One region of the Paenibacillus sp. FSL L8-0340 genome, then DNA from elsewhere that is predicted to be linked to it. Evidence: riboswitches for the same ligand, from Rfam matches in the RefSeq annotation. Region 1 holds a riboswitch; each other region holds the start of a gene.
What was found. Region 1 has a riboswitch for thiamine pyrophosphate ahead of NST07_RS14265 (ABC transporter ATP-binding protein). Riboswitches for the same ligand answer to the same signal wherever they lie in the genome.
Positions count from the first base shown of each region.

Region 2: linked by a shared signal. The riboswitch ahead of NST07_RS10225 (thiamine phosphate synthase) and the one ahead of NST07_RS14265 (ABC transporter ATP-binding protein) in region 1 are both predicted to bind thiamine pyrophosphate.
Region 3: linked by a shared signal. The riboswitch ahead of NST07_RS02075 (ABC transporter substrate-binding protein) and the one ahead of NST07_RS14265 (ABC transporter ATP-binding protein) in region 1 are both predicted to bind thiamine pyrophosphate.

Region 1 covers NZ_CP151967.1:3,193,865-3,198,140, forward strand. Annotated here, with positions in the region: gene NST07_RS14255 (ABC transporter substrate-binding protein) at 1-289, opposite strand, end outside; gene NST07_RS14260 (ABC transporter permease) at 286-1,062, opposite strand; gene NST07_RS14265 (ABC transporter ATP-binding protein) at 1,043-1,807, opposite strand; TPP riboswitch at 1,959-2,062, opposite strand; gene NST07_RS14270 (amino acid ABC transporter substrate-binding protein) at 2,211-3,044, shown strand; gene NST07_RS14275 (amino acid ABC transporter permease) at 3,099-3,767, shown strand; gene NST07_RS14280 (amino acid ABC transporter ATP-binding protein) at 3,780-4,276, shown strand, end outside.
Region 2 covers NZ_CP151967.1:2,334,164-2,338,439, forward strand. Annotated here, with positions in the region: gene NST07_RS10215 (hypothetical protein) at 1-90, shown strand, start outside; gene NST07_RS10220 (SDR family oxidoreductase) at 444-1,313, shown strand; TPP riboswitch at 1,462-1,564, shown strand; gene NST07_RS10225 (thiamine phosphate synthase) at 1,677-2,285, shown strand; gene thiS (sulfur carrier protein ThiS) at 2,337-2,540, shown strand; gene NST07_RS10235 (thiazole synthase) at 2,755-3,519, shown strand; gene thiH (2-iminoacetate synthase ThiH) at 3,548-4,276, shown strand, end outside.
Region 3 covers NZ_CP151967.1:446,895-451,170, reverse strand. Annotated here, with positions in the region: gene NST07_RS02095 (hypothetical protein) at 1-260, shown strand, start outside; gene NST07_RS02090 (hypothetical protein) at 381-602, shown strand; gene NST07_RS02085 (hypothetical protein) at 580-1,158, shown strand; gene NST07_RS02080 (hypothetical protein) at 1,091-1,978, shown strand; TPP riboswitch at 2,052-2,162, shown strand; gene NST07_RS02075 (ABC transporter substrate-binding protein) at 2,288-3,358, shown strand; gene NST07_RS02070 (thiamine-binding protein) at 3,399-3,692, shown strand; gene NST07_RS02065 (ABC transporter permease) at 3,689-4,276, shown strand, end outside.

The DNA.
Region 1 (4,276 bases):
CCGCCGGCATTTGAATGTCCACCTCAAGCCCTTCTTCGGCAAAATAGCCATTCTGCTGAGCAGCATACAGGAAGGAATGAACAGCGTTCGGATACCAGTCGAGCATTATAGTCAGCTTGTGTGGTTTGTCGCTGGAATTCTCTGAAGAAGCGGCGGAGGTATCCGGATCTTTTGCGCTGGTGCAGCCGCTTAAGAGGGTAAGCAGGCACAATAACAAGAAGAAGTATGGAATAAGGCGGTGTATTTTCTTATGTGTGGAATGATTGCGATACAGCTTAGGATGGGTCATCGGTAAAATCCTCTTTTCTGCAAAATGAGTTTTTCGAGCACAGCGATACTGAGAAACAAGGCTACACCCAAAGCGGACAGCAGCAAAACGGCGGCGAACATTTCTGCACTTTGCAGATTGCCGGCCATCCGGCGGCTGAAATAACCAAGCCCCCGGCTGCCGCCCAGCCATTCCCCGATCGTCGCTCCGATCACACAGTAGACGATGGACAGCTTAAGTCCGGAGAAAAAGGAGGGCAGCGCCAGCGGAATTTGTGTCTTGCGCAGAATCTGCCAGCGGTTTGCCCCAAGCGTCAGGAGCAGGTCTCTGTACAGGCTGCCGCTTTGCCGCAGGCCGTCATAGACGGCTACCACAACCGGGAAAAAGGCAGTCAGAAAGACGACAGCAACCTTGCCCCACAGGGTATAGCCGAACCACATAATAAAAATAGGTGAGAGCGCGATCAGCGGAATGGTCTGGCTGATAATCAGCATGGGATAAAGTGCTTTGGCGAGCGGAGCGAACATATGCATGCCGGTACCCAGCAGTGTTCCGCAAACAACCGAGAGGGCAAACCCGGTCAGTGTCTCCTGCAACGTGGCGGGTAAATGCTCTCCGAACAGCAGCCCCCGCTTTTCAATCAGCGCTGTCCAGATTGCACTTGGCGCCGGGAGAATAAATGAAGGGATCATGTTCAGCTGTGCTGTGATCTCCCATGCCGCAATAAGCAGCCCCACAAGCAGTAGAAAGGGGCCATAAGTCCGCAGCTGTTTCTTATACCATAGAGCTCTCATGCAATCTACGCTCCAAATCCTCCCGCAGGGCAACAAACTGCGGTTCATAATTCATTTTGTAATGTCTGGGTCTTGGCAAAGTGACGATCAGCTCCTGCAGTCCGCCGCCAGAGCCGCCGGTCATCAAATAAATCCGGTCGCTGAGCAGCAGTGCTTCTTCAAGATCATGAGTGATGAACAGAACGGACTTATCGAGCCCGCCCCACAGCTCCAGCAGCCAGCGGTGCATCTCCCGTTTGGTGATCGCGTCCAGCGCTCCAAACGGCTCGTCAAGCAGCAGCAGTTCGTTGCCTGCAGCTAGTGTGCGCAGCAGGGCGACCCGCTGGCGCATCCCGCCGGACAGCTCCTGCGGATAAGCATTTTCCTTGCCGGAAAGGCCAAAGCGGTCCAGCATTCCGCGGATCCGGGCGAGTGCCTCATGCCGGCTGGAGTCCTGCTTCAGCTCCCAGGGAAGCAGGCAATTGTCCAGCACGGTCCTCCAAGGCAGCAGCAGATCCTGCTGCGGCATATAAGCGATCTGTCCAAGCCGCGGGCGTGTCGAAGGAGAGCAGCGTCCATGTACGGTTATTTCACCCCCGGATGGCTCTAGCAGGCCGGCAATGATTTTGAACAGTGTGCTTTTCCCGCAGCCGCTGGCTCCAACAACGGAAATGAATTCGCCTTGGCGGACGGTCATTGAAAGACCGGAGAATACCGGATTCCTAGTCGCTGCAAACGAATAAGCCAGGTTGGTTATAGTGAGCATATTGGAATGTGGAAACCTCCTACGGGCGTAGTTTGTTTGACGATACTTGTCTGATCGGCGGCAACAGCAAAAACAAGAAAGACCCATTCATTTCCGGAGGAAATAAATGGGTCTGAACGTCACAGTCAGTTAGCTTAGTGCGGCTCCGCTGAACAATTCTGCTCCACTTCCCTCCGCTGGTATGATCCAGATCAGGTTCCAAGGGTCCGGAGCTTAAAGCTCCGTCTCAGTCGGCCGACTCCCCTAGTGAAATAACAGGTCAATATTGAATTTGCAATTGCTAATTAATATACCATATCCGGACTGAAGATGTAAAAAAATTGATGAAGCGGCAGTACTTTTGGGCAAGATAAGCAAGTGTCCATGCAGTGAAAATATAGGGATTTTGAAAGGGGATCATGTGATGAAGAAGCTTAGTCTGACTATCCTGCTGCTGCTAACCCTGCTTGCGGCAGGGGCATGCGGCAATAATAACAATACAGCGCCTGCGGCTACTGCCGCGCCCACAGAAGGAGCGGCGGCTCCGGCCGGGCAGAACTCACTGGAAGCTGTTAAAGCGAGTGGCAAGCTGCGTATTGGTACGGAAGGGACATATGCTCCGTTTACTTTTCATGATGCAGAGGGCAAGCTTACCGGTTTTGATGTGGAGATTGCCAAGGAGATTACGAAACGGCTGGGGGTGGAACCCGAATTTGTAGAGACCCAATGGGATGGCCTGTTTGCCGGCATGGATGCCAAACGTTTTGATACGATATTCAACGAGGTTTCGATCACGGATGAACGCAAGGTGAAATATGATTTCTCTGAGCCGTATATCGTCTCCAAGGGTGTGCTGATCGTGCGCGAGGATAACAAGGATATTACAGCCTTCGCGGACCTTAAAGGCAAGAAGGCAGGTCAATCGCTGACCAGTAACCTGTCCGATATCGCCCGGGAGAACGGTGCGGAGATCGTCGCTGTGGATGGCTTCAACCAGGCCATAGACCTGCTGACCTCGGGCCGGATTGATGCGACTGTAAATGACGGTTTGTCCTATCTCGACTTAAAGAAGCAAAAACCCGATGCGAAGATCAAGCAGGTGGATGAAACGGCCGAGGGATCGCAGAGTGCGGCAGTTTTCCTCAAAGGAAACGAAGAGCTGGTTAATGCTGTCAGCGATGCGCTGGCTGAAATGAAGAGCGATGGAACCTATCTGAAAATATCGGAGAATTACTTTGGGGCGGATGTGTCCAAATAACAAATGGAACTGGTGCGAAGATGCAGCCGAGTGTCCAAAAAGGATGTCTGAACGATGGATGACCGGAAAATTGGAATTTTCATGGATTCACTGCTGCCCCTGTTTAAAGCGGGGGTGGCTTATACCCTTCCGCTGGCGCTTGTTTCCTTCGCTCTTGGATTGCTGCTAGCTGTTTTTACCGCGCTGTTCCGTCTCTCCTCATGGAGAATCCCGAAGCTGATCGCCCGGTTCTACGTTTGGGTAATCCGCGGGACACCGCTGCTGGTGCAGCTCTTTATTATCTTTTATGGACTTCCAGCGGCAGGGATTGTGCTGGATCCTTTTATAGCCGCTGTAATCGGTTTTACACTCAGTGTTGGAGCCTATTCTTCGGAAATTGTCCGGGCAGCCATCCTGTCCATACATAAAGGCCAATGGGAAGCTGCCTTTTCCGTCGGAATGAGCCGGGGGCAGGCACTGCGGCGGATTATTCTGCCTCAAGCGGCGCGTGTATCGGTTCCGCCCTTGTCGAACTCTTTTATCAGTCTCGTAAAGGATACCTCTCTGGCAGCAAGCATTACGTATGTAGAGATGTTCAAAACAGCGCAGCAGATCACGGCGACCACCTACGAACCGCTGCTGCTCTATAGTGAGGCTGCATTATTCTACCTGCTGTTCTGCTCCGTGCTGTCCGCGCTGCAAAATGCCCTGGAACAGCGGTTTGACCGTTATTCGGCGAGATAAGGAGGAAATCACTTGATTGAAATTCGCGGCCTGCACAAATTCTTCGGTTCGCTACAGGTGTTAAAAGGTATCGAGCTCAGCATGGAGCATGGCAAGGTTCTGGTGATTATCGGGCCCTCCGGCTCCGGCAAAACAACGCTCCTTCGCTGTTTTAATCTGCTGGAAATACCGGATCAGGGTAGCCTGTCGCTGGGGGAATTAAGCCTGGAATTTACGCAAAACAGGAAAATTCCTCATAAGACACTGATGGCCATCCGTCAAAAAACAGGGATGGTTTTTCAGTCCTACAACCTGTTTCCGCATATGACTGCGCTTGGCAATGTAATGGAGGCGCAGGTTACTGTACAGAAACGCAGCAAGGAGGAAGCCAGGAAGCGGGGAATAGAACTGCTAGCCAAGGTAGGCCTCAGTGATAAAGCGGATGCTTATCCCCATCAGCTGTCCGGCGGCCAGCAGCAGCGTGTGGCCATTGCCCGGGCGATGGCGGTCGATCCCGAAGTGCTGCTGTT
Region 2 (4,276 bases), 860 kb from region 1:
GAGACAGGCAAAATCCGTACCTTGAGCCTGCTGCTCATGGTGGCGCTGGTGCTGATGGTGTTTTTTATGGTGTACAACAGCATTATTTAAGACTTCCTTCATAGAAAGACTACAGAAAGCCCGCCTCCGGATTGACATGGAGAGCGGGCTTTTGGGTGCAGACATTACTTCAGGGCAAGTCTATCGGGTACCACCCAGCCATGCCGCAGTCACAGTCTGCATATATCTGCAACTCCATTGCTGGATTAGTGCTTTCTCTGTAAAGTATATCGCCTTCCCCGGCAAAAACAACTGACATTTTAGTTTGACCGCGCCCAAGGTGTGGTAAGTAACATAACGTAAAGCAAATAAAGAGATGATCTGCAGGTGCATAAACCAGGCACCCTGAGCCAACCCTAAAACGATGAGTAACCAACAGGTACACAGCGAAAGGAGAATGGATCATGCCAGACAACACGCAAACCAAAAAAACATTACCTCCGCAGGTGCAGGACCGCCAGCCCGGAATTGAAAGTGAAATGAATCCGCTGCCGGAATTCGAGACCTCAGCCTATAAGGCGGCGGGCAAGCTGCTGGGCAAGGCGGCTCTGATTACAGGAGGAGACAGCGGTATTGGCCGGGCGGTTGCCGTTCATTTTGCGAAGGAGGGTGCGGATGTCGTTATTTCCTACCTCAATGAGCATTCCGATGCCGAAGAGACTAAACGCCAGGTAGAGCAAGAGGGAAGGAAGTGCATTCTGATCGCCGGCGATATCGGCGTGGAGGCGTTCTGCCAGGATCTGATCAATAAGACAGTGGAAGGACTCGGCAAGCTGGACATCCTGATTAATAATGCGGCCGAGCAGCATCCGCAGGAGAAAATTGAGGATATTACCTCTGAGCAGTTAGAGCGGACATTCCGCACGAATATTTTTTCGATGTTCTATTTGACCAAGGCAGCCATGCCCCACCTGAAAAAAGGGTCCACGATCATCAACACGACTTCGATCACAGCCTACCGGGGCAGCCCGCAGCTGCTGGACTATTCGTCCACAAAAGGGGCGATTCTCAGCTTTACCCGTTCTCTGTCGATGAACCTGGCGGACAAAGGCATCCGGGTTAATGCCGTAGCGCCGGGTCCAATCTGGACACCGCTTATTCCGTCGACCTTTGACGCGAAGAAAGTCAGTGAATTCGGCGGCACGCAGCCAATGAAACGCCCGGGACAACCGGAGGAGCTGGCTCCAGCCTATGTATATCTGGCTTCCGACGATTCATCTTATGTAAGCGGACAGGTAATGCATGTGAACGGCGGCGAGGTCGTAAACGGCTAAATGCGGTTGCTGATTCCATTGCTATGCATAATTAGAGTCTGGAGCGGAATCTTGGGTTCCGCTCTTTTTGATGCAGGCCTCTTTTAAAGGATGGCTCTTCAAGGAATAATATGTTAGTATATGAAACGTTAAGCGTAATTGAATATGGATTTGTCACTAGGGGTGCCGCAAGGCTGAGACGAACATACCCGTTCGGACCCTTTGAACCTGATCTGGTTTATACCAGCGTAGGGAAGTGGAGAACGAATAACTGCAGCGGGGCTGAATGGCCCGGTATTCCTGTATATATTCCAGACTGCCTCCTTTACGGGGGTGGTCTTTTTTGTGTTTGCCGGTAATGCAAAAGAACAGGAGAAGGTGAACATGTTGAAAGAGATACATTTGATCTCGGATGGAAAGCAAAATCCGGCGCAGTTTGTTCAACTGGCTGCGGCTGTGCATTTCATAGTGGATTATATCCATCTCCGGGAAAAGGCAATGTCTGTACGGGAGCTCATGGCTCTGACGGAGCAGCTGATCATAGCAGGGGTTCCGCCTTCCAAGCTGGTGATCAACGACCGGGTAGACGTTGCGCTGGCCGCAGGGACGGGCGGGGTCCAATTGGCTTGGCACAGCCTGCCGCCTGCCGCAGCACGCGGCATAGCACCGGGCCTGCGATTGGGAAGGTCGGTGCATTCCCCGGAGGAGGCGGCCGAATCCGGCCGGCAGGGAGCGGACTTCTGCCTGTTCGGGCATGTGTTTCCCTCGGCCTGCAAGCCGGGGCAGCGGGAACGCGGATTGCAGCAGCTGGCTGCGGCTGTCCGCTGCAGCAGCATTCCGCTGATCGCCATAGGCGGAATTGAGCCGGGTAATGCCGGTAAGGTTCTGGCAACGGGTGCTGCCGGAATTGCCGTAATGTCCGGAATATGCAGTGCGGGAGATCCTGTGGCCGCCGCTACAGCCTACAGATCAGCAGTTCAGGCCGTACCCTAAGCCTGAAGCCATGAATAATGCTCCTGCACCAGTTAAAGGAGGTGAGCAAGCATGAATTTGATCGTGAATGGAAAAGGCGGGGCCTATGAAGAGAGCTGCCGGACTGTAGCTGATCTGCTAAGCCGGTCAGAGTGGGCCGGGAGACTGGTTATCGTGGAGCTGAATGGTGAGATCGTCGGCAAGGACGTTTACGAAGATACGCTGCTGAGCGAAGGTGACCGCGTAGAGCTGGTCCATTTTGTCGGCGGGGGCTGAAGCCGGTGCGTGTTGCCGGATGAAAGCAGTAAGAGGCAAGAGGCAAGAAGCAAGAGGTAAGACGTAAGACGTAGGAAGTAAGACGTAAGACGTAAGACGTAAGACGTAAGAATCAAGAGTTAAAGGTAAGACATAAGAGGTAAGATCAAAACTCAGTGTATCAGCAACAGAAGCTCCGCATTTAAGCGGAGCCACTATCTCAGGAGGCGATTGTATGCAAGATTCTTTCGTTATCGGCGGAATTCCTTTATCCAGCAGGCTGTTTATCGGAACCGGGAAATACAGCCGCAATACCCTTATTCCCGAAGTGATTGCACGCTCGGGTTCACAGGTCATTACTGTGGCTCTGCGCCGGGTTGATACGGAGAGCAACGACAACATTGTTACTCATATTCCCTCCCATATGACGCTGCTGCCCAATACCTCCGGTGCGCGCACAGCCGAAGAAGCGGTGCGTATTGCCAGACTGGCCAGGGCGGCAGGGCTGGGCAATTGGGTGAAGATCGAGGTGATTAATGATCAGAAATATTTGCTGCCTGACAATATGGAGACGGTTAAAGCCACGGAAATATTGGCTGCAGAGGGTTTCGTTGTACTGCCGTATATGAGCCCCGATCTTTCGGCAGCTATCCGGCTCAAGGCAGCCGGAGCTGCCGCTGTTATGCCGCTGGGTGCGCCCATCGGCTCGAACCGCGGCCTGCAGACCAAGGAGCTGCTGCGGATTCTGATCGCAGAAGTGGATCTTCCGGTGATTGTTGACGCCGGTATTGGCAGACCTTCCGAGGCTGCTGAGGCGATGGAAATGGGCGCATCCGCCGTGCTGCTGAATACGGCAATTGCTACTGCGCGTGATCCGCTTCTAATGGCGGAGGCATTCCGTGAGGCGGTATCGGCAGGGCGCAAGGCTTATCTGGCCGGACTGGGGCCGGTGGAGGAGGCGGCAACGGCCTCTTCGCCGCTGACCGGCTTTTTGTTCTAGCCAATGGAGAGAAGGAGGGAGGAAGAGCATGAGCTTTTATGATACGCTGACCCGGCTGGAGCAGCTTCCTTACGAGACATTATGGAAGCAGTATACTGCCGTGGATGTGAAGCGGGCGCTTCGTTTGGAGCATCTGGACGAAGACGGGCTGATGGCACTGCTGTCTCCGGCGGCGGAGCCTTACCTGGAGGAAATGGCGCAGAAAGCGCAAAGATTGACACGTACGCACTTCGGGCATGTGATGCAGCTGTTTACGCCGATGTATTTGGCCGATTTTTGCGTGAATCATTGCACTTATTGCAGCTTTAGCTCGATTTATGACTTTCCGCGCAAAAAATTGACACTGGAGGAGGTCAGGCAGGAAGCAGAAACCATCGCCGATACAGGCCTGCGCCACATTCTTATTTTGACTGGCGAATCCCGGAGTGAAAGTCCGGCCGCTTATGTGAGGGAGTGCGTGAAGGTGCTCCGTGACTATTTTTCTTCTGTCAGCATTGAGGTTAATCCGCTCTCTACGGAAGAATACAATGAACTGAGGCTGGCAGGGGTAGACGGTCTTACCTTGTATCAGGAGGTCTACCATCAGGAGACCTATGGGAAGCTGCATGTGAAGGGTCCGAAGAGAGTCTACCGCAACCGTCTGGATGCGCCCGAACGCGGCTGCCGCGCCGGGTTTCGATCTGTGAATATTGGTGCCCTGCTGGGGATGTACGATTGGCGCCAGGAAGCTCTGGCCACTGCCCTGCATGCGAGATAC
Region 3 (4,276 bases), 2.7 Mb from region 1:
TCCAGGCTAAACGCCGGGATACGCTGCTGATGATTCTGACTGTCTTTACAGTGGTGAGCGGCATCTACGGGATGAACCAGGTTATTGAAGACTTGAAGGGACGCATTGAATGGAGCAAAATGCTGGAATACTCTCCTTTTGAATATTTGGCACTGCTGCTCACCTTCACCGGGATCCTCGTCAGCATCCTCCTGACGCTGAAAGAGCTGTGGAACGGAATCCGCAGCCGCCGCAGAAAAAGATTTTATACCAAGGATTGATAAGCTTCCGGAAACTATCATGAGCGCCGGGGCGGAACCGGGGAAGCTGCTGCTGCCGGAGCTGCACGGAACGAAATTTCCGCCGAACAGGAAGTTCTTTCCCGCGAGACGGCCAGTGAATTGATCGGCTGCGTGCAGCAGATGGGCGAACCGGACCGCAGCCTGTTTCTGCGCAGATATTTCCTCTATGAGAGCCTTGATCAGCTTGCGCAAACCTTCAGTCTCAGTAAAAAGGCAGTCGAAAGCCGCTTATACCGTTGCCGGACGCTGCTCAAGCAGGCGCTAGGCCTGTCTGAGAGTCAGGGAAAGGAGGCGCAACATGGCCAAAGACATGAAAATTGAGGAACAGCGCCTGTTCGGAATGATTGATTCTATGAACTTCAGTGATGCGGAACTTGCCTTAGGTGTACTGCCGGAGATTAACCAAGGTCCGCACCTGGCAGACGAAGAGGAGACAGCTTCGCTCGCCCGCATCAAAGCACGTACACTTGCCCGTCTGGAGCCTGAAGCCGCTGTCCACACCGTCCGTTCCTTCGCCCGGAGATCCCGGAGGCGGAATATCTTCGCGGCCGCAGCAGCGGTAATACTCATTGCTGCCGGTATGCTCGCCTTCTCTCCTGAGGTACAGGCCGGGTTAAGAAAGGCGCTGAGTTTCCTTCCTGGCTTCGGCACCGTCGTGGAGAACAGCCCCGGTGACCGGATCTATGTGCTGGGCAAATCCTATGATATTGCTCTGGGGGACGGAAGTCTGACCGTAGATGCCGTTCTCCTGCAAGAGCTTGGCGGGAGTATTACGCTTCGCGGCCGGAAAGTCCCTGAAGTCAGCGAATTTGAGGGTAAATATCGGCGGCAACCGCTATACTTTCACCTCTTACATGCGTTCGTCCTCGGAGAGTGAGTGGTACGGCAGCTACAGTTCAACTCAACCGCTGCAACTGAAGAAGAATAATCTTCTAACCCTGCATCTGGTCGGCACAACCGTTGGTCCGTTACAGCTCACCGCTCCGAAGACAGCTGAGGAGCTCGGGGAACTCGGCGCAAGCGATATACAGCAGGATGTGCGGATTACTGCTTTTCCGGTGGACCTTGGCGGCGGGCTTGTCCGTGTCCAGTTATTGCCCACTCTGACGGCGGAATCCGGGCTGACTGTCCATGCTTACGGACTGGAGCCGCTGGTCCCTGGATCAGGTCTCTATATAGAGAACGCAGCAGGAGAAAAGGCGGCACTGGAGCAGCCTGAATCCATGTCCTATCCTTCCGACTTCCGGTTTCATGAGACTGCCGGGGCGGGCGCTTGGCCTTATACGGTCTTCATTCCTTATATTGAAGTTTCAGATCATGACGCTGTATCTGCAGAAGTAGAGATTCCGCTGCCTGATATCGGCCAGGAGCAAATGCTCCACACACGCGCGGAAATCGCGGGCTTTCCGGTAGAGTTCACCCGCATTGAACGTACCGGCGAGACGGCTGCCAGCGTCGATGTGAATGTGAATTTCAATGCCGCAAAGCTGCGGACGCTGAAGCATTTTCTTATTCGCTATCCGGGGCAGGCGGACAACAGCTCGTTCTCTTGGGTGAATAAGGACCAGACCTACGGCGTGATGAAGACCCTCCATTTAGAAACAAAACCCGGGGAGGATAAGCTGCGTTTTAAGCTGTCCGAGCCGCATTTTCTGCTCAAAGGGCCGTGGCGCCTGCCGCTGAAGCTTGATAGCTAAGCAGAGTTGCTACTGGACAACTATGGAGCGGGCGTCTATAATACACCGTAAGAACACAGCAATACCTATAACTTCATAGTACCAGGGGTGCTGGAATTGGCCGGCTGAGATTGTATCCCACAAGATACTGACCCTTATACCTGATCTGGATAATGCCAGCGTAGGAATCGTCAATCGCTTACGGCCGTTTATGGCCCAAGCCACAACCTTGCGCAAGTAACTGGTGTCCCGATTCTCGGGGCACCTTTTTTGTATGGGACTATTCAGAATTTGGAAGACTAGGGTTGCTGGAAGGAGAGAAGAAGAGAAATGGGAGTCACAAAAGTATTAAAGCTCAGCCTCACCTGCATGCTGGTCTTTGCCATTGCCGGATGCGGCAATAGCAATGGGAACTCCGGGGGGAATGCGGCAGAGACTGCCGGGAACAGCACCGCTGCTCCTGAAACCACTGCCGGGGCAGCAACGGACGCTCCGAAGGAGCTGACCAAGGTCAAGGTCGCGCTGGACTGGACGCCGAATACGAATCATACCGGGCTTTATGCGGCAAAAGAGCTGGGCTATTACGAAGAGGAAGGGCTGGATGTTGAAATCGTGCAGCCGGGCGCTGCCGGTTCCGACACGATGGTTACCTCGGGCGAAGCCGCTTTTGGCATCAGTGCCCAAGAGGCACTGACGCTGGCCCGCCTGCAGAAGGTGCCGCTTGTGTCCATCGCCGCTATCATTCAGCATAATACCTCCGGGTTTGCTGCACCGAAAAACCGCAATATTAAGACACCGAAGGATTTCGAAGGCAAAACCTACGGCGGCTGGGGTTCCCCTGCCGAAGAAGCGGCCATGAAAGCCATTATGGACCCCGAAGGCGGAGATGTGAAAAAGGTGAAGCTGGTGAACATCGGTGAAGCGGACTTCTTCACCGCCGTGAAACGCGACATTGATTTTGCCTGGATCTTCTATGCCTGGACCGGGATTGAAGCGGAGCTGCGCGGAGAACCGCTCGACATGCTCTACCTCAAGGATTATGCACCCCAGCTCGATTACTACACGCCGGTACTGACTACGAGCGAGAAGGAAATTGCCGAACATCCGGAGCTGGTGAAGGCTTTCCTTAAGGCTACCTCGAAAGGTTATCAATACGCCATTGATCAGCCGGAGGAAGCCGCAGCCATTCTTTCCAAAGCTGTTCCTGAGCTGGACCCCAAGCTGGTCCTGGCCAGCCAGAAATGGCTCAGCCCGAAATACAAGGATGATGCCGTCCGCTGGGGCGAGCAGAAGAGCGAGGTCTGGCAGGATTACGCCGACTGGATGTATGGCCTGAAGCTGCTCGATCAGCCGCTGGATGTTCCAAGCACATTTACGAATGAGTTTTTGCCAGCTAACTGATTAAGGATGAAGTGATTTAAACTGAGAGGATTGATATATTGTGGTCAATACATTGCTAAGCATTCAGGTAATTCCCAAAACTCCGAACAACGAGGATTCGATTCCTTACGTGGACAAAGCCATCGAAGTGATTCAGAAATCCGGTGTAAAACATCAGGTGAACCCGCTGGAGACCACGATGGAGGGCGACATCACCGAGCTGCTTGAGGTTGTGCGCCAGATGCATGAAGCGCTGATTGCCGCAGGCAGTCCGAGCGTCATCTCCCAGATCAAAATCGCCCATAACCCGAATGGAATCAGCATGGACAAACTGACGGAGAAATACCGGCCGTGAGATCGTATTGGAAACAGATTTGGCCGCCCCTTGTGGCGGTCGTCTTTTTTCTGGGGCTATGGCAAGTTTCGGTATCCCTGTTCCATATCGAGTCATGGATCCTTCCCAGCCCAAGCGATATCGCCCGGGAAACCTCGGGCAATGCTTCCGGCATTTGGGCACATACAGCGGCTACGCTGCGCCTTACCCTGATCGGCTTCCCCATCGGCACAGGCGTGGGTCTTATTGTTGCCCTGCTGCTGCATCTGCTGCCTTGGCTCAAGAGAGCTCTCTACCCGCTGCTCATTCTCAGTCAGAATGTGCCCTCGATTGCGCTCGCGCCGCTGCTGATTATCTGGTTCGGCTTCGGGCTGCTGCCGAAGGTTGTCCTGATTACACTTGTCTGCTTCTTCCCGGTTTCAGTCGCCGCCATGGGCGGCCTGATGCAAAGCGACCGGACCATGCTGAACTATATGAAGATGGCCGGCGCGAACAAATGGCAGATCTTCACCAAGCTGGAGCTTCCGGGCTCCCTGCCCGCCCTGTTCTCGGGGCTTAAAATTTCGGCCACCTACGCCGTAATGGGCGCTGTTGTCGCGGAATGG